Regions from separate parts of the Lysinibacillus sp. GJ-1 genome, predicted to be linked through region 2. Evidence: riboswitches for the same ligand, from Rfam matches in the RefSeq annotation. Region 2 holds a riboswitch; each other region holds the start of a gene.

Region 1 (3,176 bases), 190 kb from region 2:
AAACACTTATCAAATAAAATGACAGATATTAAAAAAATGACAGAAATGATTACAACGATTACAGATCAAACGAATTTACTTGCTCTAAATGCTGCGATTGAAGCGGCACGTGCTGGAGAACATGGGAAAGGTTTTGCGGTCGTTGCGGAAGAAGTTCGTCATTTAGCAGAGCAATCCAAGCATTCTGCTATTCAAATTGTGGACCTTGTAGTAGGTATTGAAAATGATACGAAACAAGTTGCTGTGGCTGTGGAAGAAGACTTGAAAAATGTTCAACAGGGGGTCTATGTCATTGATGAAGCAACAAAATCTTTTGGCAATATTTCGCAGCACGTGAGCCAAATGACTGACCAACTCGAAGGCATTTCGACAACTGTAAATTACTTGTCAAATCGTGCAAATGAGGTAGCTAATCTCGTGTCAACAATTGCAGGGGGTATGGATCAATTGTCCAGCTATACAGAAGCTGTGCTACAGTCAATGGATGAGCAAACGGCTTCCATGCAAGCAGTCAATCAAGTTTCACAGGAATTAACGATACAGGCTGATGATTTACAAAAGATTACAAATCAAATTCATGTATAAATTAACAACGGATAGTTATTTAGGTGATAGATAGTCATTTTAGCAAGTGCACATACATTTAGGCTGCTGTTTGACTTTAAAATACCACTACTTTACAATATAATGTAATAGTTTAGTAGGAATTTTCCAATAAATTCCTTAACAACTGAATAGCGTGTAGTAAGAGGTGTAAATTGCATGCAATTTACTTAAAAGGGAAGTCGGTGCAAATCCGACGCTGTCCCGCAACTGTGAATGTGAGCGTCTTTTCAAATTATGACCACTGTCAAACGACGGGAAGGTGAAAAGAAGCGATGACCATAAGTCAGGAGACCTGCCTGTTACGAGTACACACCATAAACCTACGAGGAATAGGAGGTGGCATGTTGACAAAACAGAATAATCTGTTCGTCACAGTACGTCAAACGACCAACACCAAAGGATGTAAAGGGATACGGCATCAAGCCAAATCGCTTCCATTGGTGCACTGTTTGATGTTATCGGATGAATGATATTTTTTAAGTACGATAGCCATAATCACGGATTTCCTCTACATTTGTAGGAAATCCGTATTTTTTATGTAATCGATACCTTTGTTTTGAAAATATGTACGAGAAGAGGTGCAAGTATGACAAAAATTCAGGTATGTTCAACACGAGAAAAGAAAAATGTTGATATGAAGATTTGTAAGCAACCGCGCATGGAAGTTGCCAAGCAACGAAAAACGAGAATGGTCATTGAGGCGCTAGTTGATCAGTTTTTAGCTACAGGGCTTATTCCGCACGATCGATTGTTTGACTGCATTTTTTATAATAAAGACATTATTTGGATTCAAAATGATGTCTATGAAGGATACCTATTTGCAAAAGCAAGTGTGGCTGATGAATTGAAAACAAAAAAGAATGGTTTTATGATGTATATGCCGACCAATCCGATTGTTTATGAAGTAAATGAGGAGGCCTATAATTTAATTACACGCATCGATTCAATTCGAGCTAAACCCAATCTGGATCGCCTGAATGTAGAGCCAAAACCTATTTTAAGTGCTGCAAGAGTCAATGATTTACTATGTTCGATGGTAATGCGTTTTTATCAGACGTATTTGCAAGACTTATCGATATTAATTCAAGAAAATCAAGATTATAGTAAAATACAACATTTAATAGACTATGTTGAGCGTGAATATGCTCAGTTTTTACAAAGTGTAAAAGAATTAAATGATTATCATTTAAATTGGCATCCGCGTGGTAATGGTCATCAATTGTTGCTGCAACGCATTGAGCAATTACAGATTTTAAAAAGTAAACCTGGGTCGGTTCTTGTGGATTTCTCAAATCATCATGGGTATGTGATTGTGGAGTCAGCGAATTCTTTGAAAAGGAAAACGAAAAAAGCGTTGTAAATTTTTATATCTGTATCGATATGCATACTATGCAATATTCGATTTTTTTCTGAAAGGCATCGAGAAATTTCGATGCCTTTTTATTTTATAGACAATGCATGGCTGCTTTTGCCTCATACCATGGAACTGCATAGCCTTTTCCTTTTGCACAAAAAATACTTGACGACGTATAGTCAGGATCAGCCTGTTTATTATAATTGATTTGTGCGATTATTGCCTCGCTATTATGACATATATCATAGCCATCGAATTGTAAAGATAAAGAGCCTTTGCCGTTTGTGTAAGTAGCAAAAGTAGTACTATAGTGCATAAATGTTGCAACTGGTACACGTCCTGTTAAAATGACTTGCTCCTCTGACAAGATCGGTGAGTCAAAAGTACCGTCTGCTTGTTGAATATCGTTCATCATTCAGTAGATAAAATCATTGGACGCTTTCATTTTGAAGCGGTAATAGGGCTCAAGTAAGATATTTTCGGCTTGTTCTAGCCCTTGTCTTAATGCACGGAAAGTAGCTTCCCGAAAATCTCCTCCTTCGGTATGCTTGATATGAGCTCGTCCTGTCAACAGTGTAAAGCGAATATCAGTAACAGGAGAACCAGTTAATAAACCGTGATGCTCGCGTTCAAATAAATGTTTTTCGATAAGGCGTTGGTGACCTACTGATAAATCATCAGCATGACAGGCATTAACAAACGTATTCCCAGTTCCGCGGATGTTCGGCTCCATGAATAAGTGTACCTCGGCATAATGCTTGAGCGGTTCGAAATGTCCGTAGCCTGTTACAGTCGTTGCAATAGTTTCCATATACAAAATTTGAGGTTTATCAAAGGTAATAACAAGTGAAAAGCGATTTTTTAATACTTCAGCAAGTACTTCAAGTTGTATGACACCCATAATATGTACATGAATTTCTTGGGATTTTTCTTGCCAAACGACTCGTAACGATGGCTCCTCGGCTTCTAGTAAACGAAAAATCTGTAAAATTTCCTTTATATGCTGTTGCCCTTCATACAGTACTTTTGCTTGTAATGTAGGCACAAGTTCATAAGGTTTTGGGAGTAGTGTACTTCCTAAAATGTCTCCTATCTTCGCCATGCTAAGCCCTTTCACTGCAAAAATGTCTCCTGCTTGTACGGCTTGGGCTGTCTGAAAACGACGCCCATTATACAGCCTAATTTCAGTTATTTTTTCGGTAACATCGCCAAATGC
Region 2 (3,176 bases):
GGTCGCTTGTATCAGGCGTTATTTGCAGAAGCACAACAAGTAAATCGCATTTGGTATGGCATTGCAGAACGTATTAAATAAACGAGTTTAGGCTTCAGTAGAATACTTGTAGAAAAGAGGAAATGGAATGAATCGACAAAAATTAATGAGTTTGACATTAACAGCCATGGTTGCGGCGATTTGTGCAGTTGGGGCAGTTATTAAAATTCCGTCTTTTGTATCATCGGCGGCACTCGACTCAGCGCCAGCATTTTTAAGCGTTGCCTTTTTATCGCCTGTATTGGCAGGAGTAGCAGGGTTAATAGGTCATTTGATTACAGCATTGACATCTGGTTTTCTACTTGGACCTTTGCATCTTATTATTGCGGTCGAAATGTTTATTGTTGTATGGCTATTCGGTGTGATGCACAAAAAAGGTATGCATTTTTGGAAATGGCCGGTAGCGCTTATATTAAACGGTGTGATCGCACCACTCCCATTTTATTTCATCATTAGTCCAGCGTTTTTCTGGGGCTCATTAGCGAGTATTTTCATGGCAACTGTCATCAATTTATTGATTGTAGCTGTCGTGATGCCAATACTCTCGAAAGTGTTTGTTCGTAAGGCAGGGCGAGCAAATTGAGAAATGCAGTAAAAATAGGGAATCTGATTGTTACAACAGATAATGCTGCAGCCATCGGAGAAAAACCTCAAGATGTCGTATCGGCTCCGGATACATTAACTGCTTATTTAACTGGGCGCGTCACTTTTCTAGAACAGCTTGCAGCCGATGCCCTACCCAGTCATATTATTCTTGCCAACTTTTCAGGCGATGAGGCGTGGTCTCGTTATGTCGTAGGACTTGCGCAAGTCTTTGAAGAAGCAGGTCTACCATGTCCACCTGTAAATGGCAGTTCAGAATCCAATATGCCGACTGTGCAATCGGGATTATCTGTAACAATGTTAGGTGAAATGCAAACAAGGTCGTCATTTGCTCGTGACAACCTGATTTGGTATACGTATGGACTGCCACTCGTTGGCAATGAAGTGCTTGCGCAGCCTGAAGATGTGGCCCAACTACAGCCCATTTACCAAGCTTGGCGCGAGGAAATTGTGCAACAAGTTTGGCCGGTAGGTTCTCAAGGCTTACAAGCAGAATTTTTAAGACTTTTTGGTCAGCAACAAATTAAAAGTTCGCTGGATGTAGGAAAAACAGCAGGGCCATGTGCGGTAATTTTACTAGGAATTAATCCAAAAAAAGAGCAACTGGCACAAAAAATTTTTACTAGAAATTTTGAGAAACTGCGTAAAACTGCATTGGAATAGGGCTTGCTTCGAGCAAAAGTAGCGTTTTCGAGAATACAAGGGGCAAAACGCCTATTGAAACGTTAAACACAATATGTTAGATTTGTTTAGGAGTTAAAACACTATATATAGTATATTGGACAAGCGGTACCAGTATGGTTTAAAAGGGAATTCGGAAATAGAGATATCTAAAGCCGAAGCTGTCCCCGCAACTGTAAGTGCTGACAAATAATTAGGATGCCACTGTGAAAGAACGGGAAGGCAATTATTTGAAGGAAGCATGAGCCAGGAGACCTGCCGAGTTGTTCAAGACAGCAACACATCTTCGGGGATTGAGAAGTGGAGGCGAGAGATTTGTCCACTTCGATGTGTACATGTCCTTCATTTCCATTTCCGATTTTACAGCGATTACGCAACCGAAACAGGGTGTGTAATCGCTTTTTTGTGTGCGCTGATAGAAAGGGAGAGAATGGGAATATGACAATTCAAATCGAACAGCAGATGGCTAAGTTAAAGAAAAGTTACACAGAGGAGGAGCTTGAAAGCTTTGTAAGATTATCGGATAGATGGCTACGAAAAAATGACAATGCAACATTTGAAGCTTGGGCGGATGCGATGATTTTACAAACACTTAGTCTTATTGATGAGGAAGAGCCATATTGGACATTTGTTGCTGCCCAAATTTACTTAGAAAAATTGTATGATCAATTTGCTACCCGTCGTGGTGTTGGGGTGGAAGATGTCTATAAGGTATTTCCAGAGCAACTTGCTCGCTATACCGAGGCAGGGCTTTATCACGATTGTTTAACGACGAAGTATAGTGAACTAGAGCTAGTCGAGCTTGCGTCTTATCTTGAACAGAGTCGTGATGAGCTGTTTACGTATATCGGTTTAAAAACGTTAATGGACCGCTATGTTGTGCGTGATTATACAAAAACACCTGTAGAATTACCGCAAGAGCGTTGGATGGTCATTGCAATGACATTGATGCAAGATGAAACGGAAAACCGCTTAGAAAAAGTACGAGAATCGTATTGGGCGATGAGTAATTTATATATGACGGTTGCAACACCGACATTGTCGAATGCCGGAAAAACGCATGGTCAGCTTTCAAGCTGCTTTATTGATACGGTAGATGATAGTTTACAAAGTATTTATGATACGAACACCGATGTTGCAACATTATCGAAATACGGGGGCGGTATAGGCGTTTACATGGGGAAAATCCGTAGTCGTGGCTCCTCTATCAAAGGGTTTAAAGGCGCATCTAGTGGGGTACTGCCATGGATCAAACAGCTTAATAATACAGCGGTGTCAGTGGATCAGCTTGGTCAACGCCAAGGCGCAATCGCCGTATATTTAGATGTGTGGCATAAAGATGTCTTTACGTTTTTAGATTTACGTTTAAATAATGGAGACGAACGATTACGCGCACATGATATTTTCACTGGTTTATGTTTACCGGATATTTTTATGGAAGCGGTCGAAGCGCGTGGAGAGTGGTATTTATTTGACCCACATGAAGTACGTGAGGTAATGGGCTTCTCACTTGAAGATTGTTATGATGAGCAAAAAGGACAAGGCTCTTTCCGAGATAAATATGCGTCGTGCATTGCCAATCCACTATTAAGTCGAGAAGTGGTGCCGGCAATCGATATTATGAAGCGTATTATGCGTTCACAGTTGGAAACAGGTGTACCATTTATGTTTTACCGCGATGAAGTAAATCGCATGAATCCAAATAAGCATGAAGGGATGATTTATAGTTCAAATTTATGTACTGAAATTTTCCAAAACATGTCGCCGACGCAATTCGAATCCATTACGTTAGAAGATGATGTGATTGTGACACGTCGTAAGCCAGGAGATTTTGTTGTATGTAATTTATCTTC
Region 3 (3,176 bases), 1.5 Mb from region 2:
AAGACCGAACGATTGATTCACATGTCCGCAATTTACGGGATAAGCTTCGAAAAAGTGGCTTTCCAGTGGATGATTATTTACAGACAGTGTGGGGAATCGGCTATAAATGGCATAAAAGCGGTGACAAAAAGGTTTTAGAATGAGGCTGGGACATAACTAAAAAAATTTAAGGAACAGAGAAAAGGTGTTAGATTGACTGCCATCAATCTAACACCTTTTCTCTTTTGTCCCAACCTCATTATTTTGTCGCTAGCTCGCTATCAGTCACCCATTTATGATTTTTCATTTCTTCACCAGTAGTTGTTAAAGCAAAATCGACCATATAGACAGTCGTTTGTACGGCATCATCAATGCGTACAGTCGCATTTTCCATGCCTGTCATATGGGTAGCATCAGTTTTTACTTCTGATCCTGGTGATAAAGGTGCTTCACCTGGGTCGATTAATTCCTCATGAATCACCCATTTATGATTTTCAATTGTCTTACCACCAGTAGTAGGCTCAAATGAAATAATGTATGCTGTCGTATCGTAAGCGCCGACAATTGTCGCTTCGGCTCCTGTCATTCCTGACATATGGCAATCTGTAAGAATAGCCTTACTGCCGACAGGGAACTTTGGATTTTCGGCTGTTTTTAAAGTGGCTGGAACTTCACCAGAGCTTGAATGATTCATCATGGAATGATCCATTTCATCCCCATGATCCATCTCTTCGCCGTGCTCTGTTTTGTCGCTTTGAGCAGATTCTGACTTCGCTGTATTATCAGCACAAGCTGAAAGTATTAGTAAAGCAATTGCTGCTACTAACATTAGGAGCCGATTTTTATTTAATACCATATGAATTTCCTCCTTCGATTTGGATGTGTCTTTAATGTAGCAAGTAAATGTGCAGAAATGATGGATTTAGTTTGAAATGAGGAAAGATAGATTCCTAAATGAAGGAAATAATAGACTACGATAATGATGTATGATAGAATCGTCATAATTTTAAAATTTCAGATACTAATGGTGTGACGCTTGTAAACACGAGCATCACTTAAAAGGGAAGTCGGTGTAAATCCGACGCTGTCCCGCAACTGTAACGAGGAGTTCTATGATAGTGTAGCCACTGTTTTTAAATGGGAAGGCAATCGTAGATACGATGAATCGAAGCCAGGAGACCTGCCAGTTAGTTCATACCTGTAATGCCCACGAGGATGCAAGCAATTACGGACAATTGATGGATATTTCTCCTAATTTGTTTAGCTAAGGGTATTTCTATGCATGTATGCGTAGAATGCCCTTTTTTATTGCTTCGTCTTTATCATGATTGATAAGGAGTTCATAACCAAATGAATAAAAAATTTATGTTATTTTCTTTGACCCTTTTTCTAGTGCTCATTACGTCTATGACAGTGGCCATTATGATTGGGTCTGTGTCAGTTACGCCGTTACATGTATGGAAGGTAATTCTTTCGAAAGTGCCATTATTCCCTCATGTTATAGAGGCGGATTGGAGTCGTTCGCAAGAGATTATTATATGGCAAATCCGTGTTCCTCGTGTGATCCTGGCGGCTGTTGTTGGTGCAGGCTTAGCGGTTGCTGGTGCTGCTGTTCAAGCACTAGTCCGTAATTCGATAGCCGATCCGTATATTTTAGGTATTTCTTCGGGAGCAACAGTGGGCGCAACGGCTGTCATTATTTTAGGGGCGTTTTCATTTTTAGGTATCTACGCCCTTTCAGTCTCTGCTTTTTTAGGCTCTTTTATGGCAATTGTCTTAGTATTTTTGTTGTCGCGTGTAGGAGGACGTATTTCGATTTTTCGCCTTTTACTAGCGGGGATGGCGGTGTCCTTTATCTTATCTGCCACTTCGAATTTTATGTTAATGATGTCTAAGGAAGAGGGCGGGATTAAAGCCGTTATGTATTGGATGTTAGGCAGTCTCGCAGGAGCAAAATGGAGTAATTTATTTATTCCAGTCATTGTCTTTTTTATCGTATTTGGGTTGTTGTGGCTATACTATCGAAATCTGAATTTATTACTACTTGGGGAAGAAGCAGCCGTCACGTTAGGGGTAAATCTTCAACAGTTTCGCATACAGCTAATAGTACTCGTATCTTTACTGACAGGTGTGCTCGTTGCAGTAAGTGGGTCCATCGGGTTTGTTGGTTTAATTATTCCGCATATCGTACGCTTGTTAGTTGGCTCTAATTATAAACATGTTATCCCCATAAGTGCATTGTTAGGGGGAATTTTTCTAGTTTGGGCTGATGCGTTAGCGCGTGTATTAATAGCCCCAGAAGAAATGCCGATTGGTATTATTACTGCTTTTTGTGGGGGACCATTTTTCATTTGGCTACTACGTCGAAACAATTATTCATTTGGTGAAGGGGATTAAAGGTGATGACATTAGAAGCAAAGGAAGTATCATTCTCCATTCATGATCAGTGCATATTAGAGAAAGTAAGCATTCAAATAAAAGCAAAGCAGTTTGTTGGGTTGATTGGCTCTAATGGTAGCGGAAAGTCTACACTATTAAAAAATATGTATCGTTTATTAAAGCCAGAAAGCGGTACAGTGTTATTAAATGAGCAAGATATATTTAAGCAATCAAGTAAAATCATCGCAAAGAAATTAGCAGTTGTCAGTCAAGAAACGCCTGTGTTGTTCGACTTTCAAGTAAAAGATTTAGTGAGTATGGGAAGAACACCACATAAAAAACTTTTTGAGATGGACAATAAGGAAGACTTTAATATTGTAAAAGAAGCCTTGTCTCAAACAGGTATTGCCCATTTAGAAACACGTAGTTTTAGTTCCCTTTCTGGAGGGGAAAAAAAGAGAGTGATGGTTGCGCGTGCACTTGCACAGCAAGCACAGATACTTATTTTAGATGAGCCGACAAATCATTTAGATATCCACCATCAATTACAACTAATGGATTTAATTCAAACACTGCATTTGACGGTTGTCGCCGCCTTACATGATTTAAATATGGCCGCGATGTACTGCGACTACATTTATGTTTTACAACAAGGTCGTATCGTTCAATATGGTACGCCAGAAGAAGTGTTAACACCTAAGCTGCTGGATGATGTTTTTGGAGTATGCGCCGACATTCAAACACATCCACTAACAGGCAAACCATATTTAACCTATTTAAGTGCCAGTCACTCAAACAATTTTCGAACAATTTCCACA
Region 4 (3,176 bases), 500 kb from region 2:
TAGTATTGAATAGTGAACCTAACTCTTCATTGCTTATTTCTAATGACGAAATAGTAGAAATTAAAAGTCCGACGTATTTCAGTTCCTTCTCTATTAAGATAGCCTCTATTTGCACTAGTTTCTTTTTTTCATTTAGTAGTAAAGTGTTCCATTTCGTACGAGCATTTATTAATTGTTGAGCAATTGCTTCATCTAATGTATCAAATGAAGGAATAGAATTAATGAAGGCTTCTACCAGTTGGCTTTCTTTTTCACCAAGTTTGTTATTGTAATTACTTATTAATGCTTTTTTCTTTTGATCTAGTGTTAATGCACTATATGTTTTGCGAGCTGCTGTTAATTGTAGTTCTGTTACCTCATCAGTAACTATAATTTCTGGAAGGCTATTTACCAAATTTATAAAGTTTTGTTCTTCAGGTGTAATAACATATACATCAATTGCCTTAGATACTTCACCAACTTTTGCGTTAATCTGAGCATCCCCAATTGAAATCGCTGTAACTAATCCTTGATTGTCAACTGTTGTAATTGTAGGAGCACTCGATGACCATTCAATTAGGGTACTATCTTCTGTTGTTGAGCTAGCTACAGCAAGTTGCGATGTTTCTCCAATTGTTAAAAATAAAGGTCCTGTGGTATTTAATTGAATATCACTAATTGTATTCGGCGCATTCTCTATTAATGGCGTAATAGTTAATTGTTCATTTGGATTGTCTAATTCTGTGTTATTTATGTCTGAAGTGTTTTGCTCGTACGTTTCTCCTTCAAGTTGCTGTGCTTTGCCAGTGGCAGCAGGGGATAATAGCGAAAATATTAAAATAAAGATAATGACTAAATGTATTTGCTTTTTAAAAATATCCATTTGAAAACTCACTTCCTTTAGAGATGTTGCTAGTTATATCTAAAAAAACAATAGTACTGAAAAAGTGCATTTCTTTAAAATGGATTCACTTTTTCAGTACTTAATTACTTAGTTATTGGGTGTGACGTCAATAGTTAATGGTTCACTTGTTGAACCACCAAGTAGTGCATTTGCAGAGGCTGTAATCGAGATACCACCTTCTGCAGCTTGACCAGAAAATGTGATAACTGCTTGTTGATCTGTGTTGACAGTAATTGATTGAGCTGTTAACGCTGTAGTACCTGTGTTAATTGTCCAATTAGCAATATTAGAGGCATTTGTTAGAAATAGGTCACCCGTTAAATCCACAGTAACCTTTGGATTTATTTGTCCTACATCCACTGTGCTAGCAGTGCCCAGCTTAGCCCATGTCGTATAATAAATATGAACTTTATCATCAGGCTCTAATTTATAAGCATCTAAACCAACAGTTGGGCTAATACCATTTACAGTGTATACCCAACCATCCCAACCATTTAAGCTGCCACTAGCTCGCCCATCAACAGATTCAAGATAAGGACCATAGATAGGATGAATAGTAACTATATATGGAATACCGTTTGCTGTTAATGTATTTTCCATTAGTGATAATGCCGTAGTTCCAGTTGAGACAATCTCTGTTGCTGCTGGTAGGATGGAGCCATATAAACCGTCAACAGCTAATTGGACATCGAATGTTGCAATTTGTGCCTCTTGTTTTGTAGGTTGTAATACTGTTGTTGCACTTGCTGTCGGTGATAATAGCGAAACAGCTAAAAGAAAAGCGAACGCTATATGCCACCATTTTTTAAAAGTAACCATTTTGAAAACCTCCTAATTTTATTGTAGTGAAAGTTTTTGCGATTAACTCCAATAAAAAAGATGCTTCTCTTAAAAAAGGGAAGCATCCAAGGTAAACAGAAAAGGAGCATAATAAAATAATATGCCTGTCCATCTATTTGCCGTAAGTTCTCCTAGCTTCCGAAGAGAGTTAATACGATGGAATAAAGGCAGGTCTCCTGGCTCGTGTATCCTATTCAGAACCTTCCCATCTACTGGGGGCATTTTTCCCCGTTTGACAGTGGTATTTTCTGTAGTCATCTACACTTACAGTTGCGGAAACAGCTTCGGCTTTGCACCGAATTCCCTATTAAGCTCTTAAAAGAGCACCTTTATTCTGCAATTGCTATTCACTTGATGTTTATTTTAACATATTTTCCTCATTTTCCAAATAGTTAAATAAAAAGGATAGATATTCCTTATCGAATAATGGAGTTACCTCCATTATTTTTGTTTATGTATATAAGTTATAATCGCAAGAAGAAACCGATAGATATCCCACTCTTCCGATTGTTAAAGCTATTACAAGTTATGTAGTAGATCGCAATATTGAGTAAAACTAGGGACAGATTTCTAAAATATTGTAGGGAAGAGAAGGGAGATAAGCTTTACTACTCAGGGAATATGAAGCTTTTTGAGGAGAAGCAGTTATCTTTAAAGATAATCCTATGAAATTTATCAATCAGGAAGTTTCTTTATTTTTTTATGATAAACAGAAGGTAAAATCATAGCATATAGTACATTTTCTTATCATATTTATTATACATTGAAGTGTAATAATGATATTTTATAAATAGATAGACTTTTCACGCAATTTAAAATAAGTAAGGAGTGTTGAATTTGATATCTTTTTCTAAACCAGATGTAGAACAGTTTTTACGAACATTTTCGATTGGTGATTTTGCGGTGAGTCCAGATGAAAAACAGCTAGTTTTCAGTACAAATTTAAGTGGCAAGTATAATTTATGGGCGATGAATTTACCAAATACGTTCCCGACACAGCTTACTTTCATTGACCAAAGCTGCCAAGGGCTTATCTATGACAAACAAGGACGGTTTATCATTGCTGGTTTTGACAGGAATGGGGACGAAAATACGCAATTTTATGGAATTCCACTTCAAGGTGGAACAATGAAAAAAATTATTTATGAAGAAGGAACTCGCAATTCTGTGCCCATTTTATCTGAAAATGGGAACAAGCTTTATTATACATCTTCGAAAGAAAATCCAACATATTTAAATGCATATGTCTATGACTTGGTGACAGGTGAGGAAAAAACAGTTCTTGTGGGAAAAGATGCGCCCACTTTTTTACTCGATTTTAGCCCGAATGAAGAGGTAGCCCTCTACTATAAACATTTTGCTAATACGAATACACTACTATACGCTAAACGAGGAGAGGAGCATATTCTCCTGACTCCGCCAACAGATCAGCAACATACGGTCGGTGACGCAG

The links. A riboswitch is a leader RNA that binds a small molecule or an ion and turns the genes downstream of it on or off. The one in region 2 is predicted to bind cobalamin.
Region 1: it holds a riboswitch for cobalamin, as region 2 does, so the genes downstream of both, LO754_RS12220 (hypothetical protein) here and LO754_RS13445 (ribonucleoside-diphosphate reductase subunit alpha) in region 2, are expected to answer to the same signal.
Region 3: it holds a riboswitch for cobalamin, as region 2 does, so the genes downstream of both, LO754_RS20945 (iron chelate uptake ABC transporter family permease subunit) here and LO754_RS13445 (ribonucleoside-diphosphate reductase subunit alpha) in region 2, are expected to answer to the same signal.
Region 4: it holds a riboswitch for cobalamin, as region 2 does, so the genes downstream of both, LO754_RS10600 (DUF4430 domain-containing protein) here and LO754_RS13445 (ribonucleoside-diphosphate reductase subunit alpha) in region 2, are expected to answer to the same signal.

Annotation. Positions count from the first base shown of each region.
Region 1 covers NZ_CP088912.1:2,531,617-2,534,792, reverse strand. Annotated here, with positions in the region: gene LO754_RS12225 (methyl-accepting chemotaxis protein) at 1-585, shown strand, start outside; cobalamin riboswitch at 733-920, shown strand; gene LO754_RS12220 (hypothetical protein) at 1,193-1,966, shown strand; partial or broken gene LO754_RS12215 (GTP-binding protein) at 2,052-3,176, opposite strand, start outside.
Region 2 covers NZ_CP088912.1:2,722,397-2,725,572, reverse strand. Annotated here, with positions in the region: gene LO754_RS13460 (bifunctional adenosylcobinamide kinase/adenosylcobinamide-phosphate guanylyltransferase) at 1-81, shown strand, start outside; gene LO754_RS13455 (ECF transporter S component) at 128-622, shown strand; gene LO754_RS13450 (hypothetical protein) at 619-1,305, shown strand; cobalamin riboswitch at 1,413-1,601, shown strand; gene LO754_RS13445 (ribonucleoside-diphosphate reductase subunit alpha) at 1,762-3,176, shown strand, end outside.
Region 3 covers NZ_CP088912.1:4,210,277-4,213,452, reverse strand. Annotated here, with positions in the region: gene LO754_RS20955 (response regulator transcription factor) at 1-143, shown strand, start outside; gene LO754_RS20950 (YdhK family protein) at 239-835, opposite strand; cobalamin riboswitch at 988-1,181, shown strand; gene LO754_RS20945 (iron chelate uptake ABC transporter family permease subunit) at 1,330-2,376, shown strand; gene LO754_RS20940 (ABC transporter ATP-binding protein) at 2,382-3,176, shown strand, end outside.
Region 4 covers NZ_CP088912.1:2,227,283-2,230,458, reverse strand. Annotated here, with positions in the region: gene LO754_RS10605 (S-layer homology domain-containing protein) at 1-862, opposite strand, end outside; gene LO754_RS10600 (DUF4430 domain-containing protein) at 971-1,702, opposite strand; cobalamin riboswitch at 1,873-2,069, opposite strand; partial or broken gene LO754_RS10595 (S9 family peptidase) at 2,561-3,176, shown strand, end outside.